2 regions of the Streptomyces sp. NPDC008137 genome follow, and region 2 is predicted to be linked to the other one. Evidence: riboswitches for the same ligand, from Rfam matches in the RefSeq annotation. Region 2 holds a riboswitch; the other holds the start of a gene.
The links. A riboswitch is a leader RNA that binds a small molecule or an ion and turns the genes downstream of it on or off. The one in region 2 is predicted to bind cyclic di-AMP.

Region 1: another riboswitch for cyclic di-AMP. It lies ahead of ACFZBT_RS11170 (peptidoglycan DD-metalloendopeptidase family protein); the one in region 2 lies ahead of ACFZBT_RS29725 (transglycosylase family protein).

The regions. Positions count from the first base shown of each region.
Region 1 is NZ_JBIBHN010000005.1:279,970-283,217, forward strand. It holds gene ACFZBT_RS11160 (HPr family phosphocarrier protein) at 1-232, shown strand, start outside; gene ACFZBT_RS11165 (FCD domain-containing protein) at 380-1,075, opposite strand; gene ACFZBT_RS11170 (peptidoglycan DD-metalloendopeptidase family protein) at 1,268-2,053, opposite strand; cyclic di-AMP (ydaO/yuaA leader) riboswitch at 2,066-2,230, opposite strand; gene ACFZBT_RS11175 (insulinase family protein) at 2,434-3,248, opposite strand, start outside.
Region 2 is NZ_JBIBHN010000024.1:43,392-46,639, forward strand. It holds gene eno (phosphopyruvate hydratase) at 1-96, opposite strand, end outside; gene ACFZBT_RS29725 (transglycosylase family protein) at 406-1,107, opposite strand; cyclic di-AMP (ydaO/yuaA leader) riboswitch at 1,112-1,278, opposite strand; gene ACFZBT_RS29730 (transglycosylase family protein) at 1,507-2,475, opposite strand; gene ACFZBT_RS29735 (cytochrome P450) at 2,605-3,248, opposite strand, start outside.

The DNA.
Region 1 (3,248 bases), on a different contig from region 2:
CCCCGCTTCCATCTTCGTCCGAGCCGCCACGGCCGCAGGCGTCCCGGTGACGATCGCCAAGGCTGACGGCAACCCCGTCAACGCGGCCTCCATGCTGGCCGTCCTCGGCCTCGGCGCCCAGGGAGGCGAGGAGATCGTCCTCGCCTCCGACGCCGAGGGCGCGGACATCGCCCTGGACCGGCTCGCAAAGCTGGTCTCCGAGGGCCTCGAGGAGCTTCCCGAGACCGTTTGAGTATTTCTCCGCGCTTGATCCGGCGCACCCTGAAGGGCTCGTCCGAATTCATCGGGCGAGCCCTTCGCCTTTCCAGCGATTTCCCCGTCGGCGGGCAGCAGAAATAACCCCCCGCGAATTACCCACTCTTTGTATACGGCTCCTGTGTTAATGCCGCAGGCTTGCCGTGTTTACGGCATGTTGCGAGTTCCTCACACGCTCGGCGCGCTCCCCCGCGGAGCCGAAACGCAGCCGGTGCGCGGCCGTCGCGCGCTCGGTGTGCAGCGCCGTGACCGCCCGCGCGCGCTCGCCGTCCCCGCGCGCCACCGCGTCCACGATCGCGCCGTGCTCGGCCCAGCACTCCACGGGCCCGGACGGTGCCTCCACGGCGTACATCCAGGCGATCTTGTGCCGGAGCTGGGTGAGCATCGAGGTCAGCGCGGGGCTGCCGGAAGCCTGGGCCAGTGTCTCGTGGAACCAGCCGCCCAGAGAGCGCAGGTCGTCGCTGTTGCCCCGGCGGGCGCGCTCCTGGCCGAGCCGGACCAGGCCGCGCAGGACCTTCAGATGGGCCTCGGTGCGGCGCTGGGCGGCGCGGGCGGCGCCCAGCGGCTCCAGCAGCATGCGCATCTCCAGCAGGTCGGCGGCCTCCTGCTCGGTGGGCTCGGCGACGCACGCACCCGCGTGCCGCCGGGTGACCACGAAGCCCTCGGCCTCCAGGGTGCGCAGAGCCTCCCGGACGGGGACGCGCGAGACGCCGTAGCGGCGCGCGAGGAGTTCCTCGGTGAGCCGGCTGCCGCGCTCGTAGACACCCGCGACGATGTCGTCCCGGATGGCCGTGCACACCGAGTGCGCGGGAATACGCATGACCGACCTCCGCTTAATCCCCGTGAAACGTCGACTGGTGACGTGTGTTCCGTGACTCTATTGCAATGAGCCGGAATTTCCGACGGCAGGCAGGAAATCAGGGATATTTTTTGGACAGTCGGCCGTGGCGAACGCCGAAAGCCCCGGCTCGGGGAGCCGGGGCTTTCGGGAAGAACAGTCGCCGTCGGATGTTCAGACGTTCACGCCGTGCGAGCGGAGGTAGGCGACGGGGTCGATGTCGGAGCCGTAGTCGGGACCGGTGCGGGCCTCGAAGTGCAGATGCGGGCCGGTGACGTTGCCGGTCGCGCCGGACAGGCCGATCTGCTGGCCCGGGGTGACCTTCTGGCCCACCGAGACGCTGCTGGACGACAGGTGGCCGTACTGGGTGTACGTCCCGTCGTTCATCTTGATCACGACCTGGTTGCCGTAGGAACCGCCCCAGCCGGCCTCGACGACCTCACCCATGCCGACCGAGTGGACGGCCGTGCCGCTGGCGGCGTGGAAGTCGACGCCCGTGTGGCTGCCGGAGGACCAGACGGCGCCGCCGGACTTGTAGCCGGTGGAGACGTACGAGCCGGAGATCGGGGACACGAAGGTGTTGAGACGCTTGCGCTCGGCCTCGCGAGCGGCGCGCTCCTTGGCCTCGCGGGCCTTCTCGGCGCGCTCCTTGGCCTCCTTGGCCGCCTCGGCGGCGCGCTCGCGGGCGGCCTCCTCGGCCTTCTTCTTGGCGGCGGCCTCTTCGGCCGCCTGCTTCTGGGCGATGGCCTGGGCGTCGATCTTCTGGGCCACGGTGTCGCCCATGGTGACGACCGGGGTGAGGCCCGTCTGCTCGGCGGCGGGCTCCGCGGCGAGGGCCGGGGCGGCCACGGCGCCGACGACACCGGTGGTGGCGAGGGCCGCGACGCCCGCGGCGCGGGCCGTGCGGCGCTGGATCCGGCTGGGACGACGGTGCTTCCCGGTGGCGCGCGTGAACGCCATGTGGTGGCTGGTCCTTTCCTTCCCTCTCGCCTACCGGGTTAGCTGACGGGTTCGGAGCAGGAAGGTCTCCTACGGACCCCCTCGCGACTCGCGCGGGCGTCCGATTCACCCCAGGGACTGCGGTGGGTCCCCGGCTCCCCTGGCTCGCGCCGTACGGGGACTCGGCGATGACTGTCCGGTGCCGCGGGTGCGGCGCACTGCCTGACGAACAGCCCGGACGACGCTAAGCGGCGCCACTTTCAATTCCCAAACGGATCCCGGCTTTTGTAGCGCATCCCACAGGGCAGACAGGCAACTCCCACCCCAATTCGGACATAGAGGAGCCCTGGTGCCTTAGAAGACAACCAGGGCCCCTACGCGCGCGTGGCGTTCGGCTCCCGCTACTCGGCGGCGACCACGGCGACTTCACCGATGCCGAGGGCCTCGACCGGGCCCTTGATCTGCGCCGCGTCTCCGACCAGGACGGTCACCAGACGGTCCACCGGGAAGGCGCTGACGGCCGCCGCGGTGGCCTCCACGGTGCCGGTCGCGGCGAGCTGCCGGTAGAGCGCGGCCTGGTAGTCGTCGGGCAGGTGCTGCTCGACCTGGTCCGCCAGCGTGCTCGCGACGGCCGCCGCCGTCTCGTACTTGAGCGGCGCCACGCCGACCAGGTTCTGCACGGCGACATCCCGCTCGGCGTCGGTCAGCCCCTCGGCGGCGAGGGTGCGCAGCACCGTCCAGAGGTCCTCGAGGGCGGGGCCGGTGTTGGGGGTGTCCACGGAGCCGCTGATCGCGAGCATCGCGGCACCGGTCCCGTCCGGGGCGGACCTGAGGACCTGGGCGAACGCCCGCACGCCGTAGGTGTAGCCCTTCTCCTCACGCAGGACGCGGTCCAGACGGGAGGTGAGGGTGCCGCCGAGGCAGTACGTGCCGAGCACCTGCGCGGGCCAGACGCGGTCGTGCCGGTCCGAGCCGATCCGGCCGATGAGCAACTGCGTCTGGACAGCGCCCGGGCGGTCCACGATGACGACCCGGCCGGTGTCGTCGGCGGTCACCGGCGGAACCGGCCGCGGCTCGGCCGAGGAGCCGGTCCAGGCGCCCAGTGTGTCGCCGAGCAGCGCGTCGAGGTCGATGCCGGTGAGGTCGCCGACGACCACGGCGGTCGCGGTCGCCGGGCGGACGTGCTTCTCGTAGTAGGCGCGTACGGCCGCGGAGT
Region 2 (3,248 bases):
GGTGCTGCCGTCGTCGAGGCCGACCTCGACCTCGACCGTGGGGTTGCCTCGGGAGTCCAGGATTTCCCGGGCTACGACGACGTCGATGGACGGCACGAGCATCTCCTTCTTATGTGACGCGGGTACGCGGGTCGCGTGGACCCGGCGAGGTGCGGGCCGTGGTGGCTCGCGACATGAGCCTAACCGGCTCGGGCCGATCGGCCACCGGGTCGCCCACCTCATGGACAGAACCGAGAGTAAATTGTTTCCGAACGGAACAAAGACGCTCTCGGAGAGAGTCGCGGAAAAGACCGGTGGCGAAGCCCGGCAGACATGACCCCGCCCCGGCGCGTACGGGGGAACACGCACCGGGGCGGGGAGCCCGTGGGGACGGGGACCGCCCCCTGGGGGGCGGAGGGCCGCTGCTTACTTCAGGTGCAGCTGCTGGCCCGGGTAGATGAGGTTGGCGTCCTCGACGATGTCCTTGTTCAGCTGGAACAGCTTCTCCCAGCCGCCCTCGACCTTCTTGTCCGCCGCGATCGAGCTCAGGGTGTCGCCCTTGGCCACCTTGTACTCGCCGTCGCCCTTCTTGACCTTCTTGCCGGTCGGGGTGGTGACGGTCTTCTTCGCGGCCGGGCGCTCGTCGGAGCGGGAGGCCGGCTGCTGCTGGGTCTCGCGGGACTCGGTGTTCTGCTCGCTCTGCTGCGAGGAGCTGCCGGAGTCGCCGGAGTCGTTCGAGGAGGAGCCGCCGCCACTGGCGTTCGACAGGCCCTTGCCGCAGACCGGCCAGGCGCCCTTGCCCTGGCCCGCGAGGACCTTCTCGCCGATCTCGATCTGCTGCTCCTTGGTGGCCTGGTCGGCGGTGGCGGCGTACTTGGTGCCGCCGTAGCCGGACCAGGTGGAGGCGGAGAACTGCAGACCGCCGTAGTAGCCGTTGCCGGTGTTGATGGACCAGTTGCCGCCGGCCTCGCACTGGGCGACGGCGTCCCACTCGGAGGCGGTGGCGGCGGAGGCGCCGCCGGCGGCCATCAGCGGGGCGGCGACAGCGGCGCCGGTGACACCGGCGACGGCGATGGCACGGCTGGCCTTGGACGGACGGCGGTGCTTGCCCTTGCTGGAAAACAGCATGGAAGGATCCCCTCACCGACGCCTGCGAGGTGAGCTGTCGGGTTCGGGCCGGTTGAGTTGCCCGGCCGCGCCCCTCCCGGGACACGGCTTCACCCCTAGCCCTTCCGGCGCAACTGGCCGGTCGGGCACCTACCTTGGGTCCCCCGCTCCTGCCTACGGCGCTTGACGCGACGACTGTTCCCGTACGGCCGCTGGCAGGATTCGGCGTTGCGGCAGCCGGGGCTCGTGGTGACGAGCGGTCACGACCGTAGCCACGCGATCCGCCGAATTTCAAAGACGATCAGGGCTTCTGAGATCTATCTCTCACGGGCATCAAACGGGACATTCAGTGTGAAGCAGGACGCGAACTCGCACGGTTTCGGGGCGACTTCCACCCCCGTTTCCGCACTGCCCGAACCGCTACTTCCCGTCCGCTTCGCCCTCTACGGTGAGCTTCTCACCGGGGCGGATGAGGTTCGGGTCGCCGCCGACGGCCTTCTTGTTGCCGTCGTACAGCTCGTGCCATCCGCCGCTGATGTCAAAGGACTCGGCGATGGACCAGAGGCTGTCGCCGATGCCCACGATGTAGGCACCTTGGGACGAGTCGCCGGAGCCCTCGTCGCCGCGGTCGTCACGCGAGGCGTGACGGCCCGTGGACTCGTCCGTACGGCCATCCTCGGGCGCCTGGGTCTCGTCGGCGCTGGGGCCGCGGTGGCGGCCGGAGCCGGTGTCGGTCCCGGTGGGCTCCGAAGAGTCCCCGCTCTGCCCCGAGTTGTCGGACTTGTCGCTCTCGGGCGTCGCCGACGGGGAGCTGCCGGACCCCTCGCCCCGCGAGGCGGACTCCTCGGATTCAGATGACTTGTCTGACTTGCCGGATTCGTCCTTCGAAGTCGACGACTCGTCAGAAGACGGCGACTCGGACGACGAAGGGGATGACCCGAGAGAGTCGAGCAATCCGGGTGACTCCGACGCATCAGATGATTCGGATGAGTCCTCCGAGTCGGACGACTTCTTGTCCTGCTCCAGGCCTGAGAGCAGTCCGCAGGTGCGCCAGGCGCCGACCCCCTGGTCGGCGAGGATTCTCTCGGCCACGGCTATCTGCTGGGAACGGCTGGCCAGATCGGCGCTCGGGGCGTAGTCGAGGCCGCCGTGGTTCTCCCAGTCCTCCTGCGACAACTGCAGGCCGCCGAAGTATCCGTTGCCGCTGTTCTGGCTCCAGGAGCCACCCGTCTCGCAGTCCGCGACCCGGTCCCAGGTCGTGCCGTCGGCCGCGCTCGCGCCGGTGGCTCCGAGGAGCGGGATCGCGATGGCGGACCCGGTCACCCCGGCCGCGACGAGGAGAGCCGGAGCCTGGCGGGGGCGACGGTGCCGACCGTTCCCGGAGAGCATACGGAGACCTTTCGCGAAGACAGCAGTGACCAGCGCTCCGCAGGTTTTCCCGGGTCGCACTGATGATGGGTGAACGTATAGGCAGACGATCACTTGTCACAAGTTAATGCCGCGTAGATCACGTGAAGATCACAGCCCTGACGGCGTGTCACCTTTGGATGCGGGCGTGAACTCCACCGGCAGGGTGCGCAGCCCGCGCATGATCAGGCCGCCGCGCCACCTCAGCTCGGCCGGGTCGGCCGCGAGCCTCAGGTCCGGGAGGCGGGTGAGCAGGGTGGCGAGGGCGGTCTGGCCCTCCAGGCGGGCGAGCGGGGCGCCGAGGCAGTAGTGGATGCCATGGCCGTATCCGAGGTGCTGGTTGTCGCGGCGGGCGAGGTCGAGCACGTCCGGATCGGCGAACCGCTCCGGGTCCCGGTCCGCGGCGGCCAGGACGACGAGGACCGGGTCTCCGGTCTCGATGCGCTGCCCGCCGATGGTGAGCGGCTGCGTGGCGAAGCGCCAGGTGGCGAGTTCGACGGGGCCGTCGAAGCGCAGGAGTTCCTCGACACCGGTCTCCAGGAGGCCGGTCTCCCCCGCGGCGAGGGAGGCCTGGAGCCGGGTGCGCTGCTCGGGGTGGGTGAGCAACGCGTAGGTGCCGTTGCCGATCAGGTTCACGGTCGTCTCGAAACCGGCGAACAGCAGGATGAAGGCCATGGCGGCGGCCTCGTTCTCGGTGAGGTGCTCGCCGTGGTCGGAGGCCCGGATGAGACCGGAGATGAGGTCCTCGCCGGGGG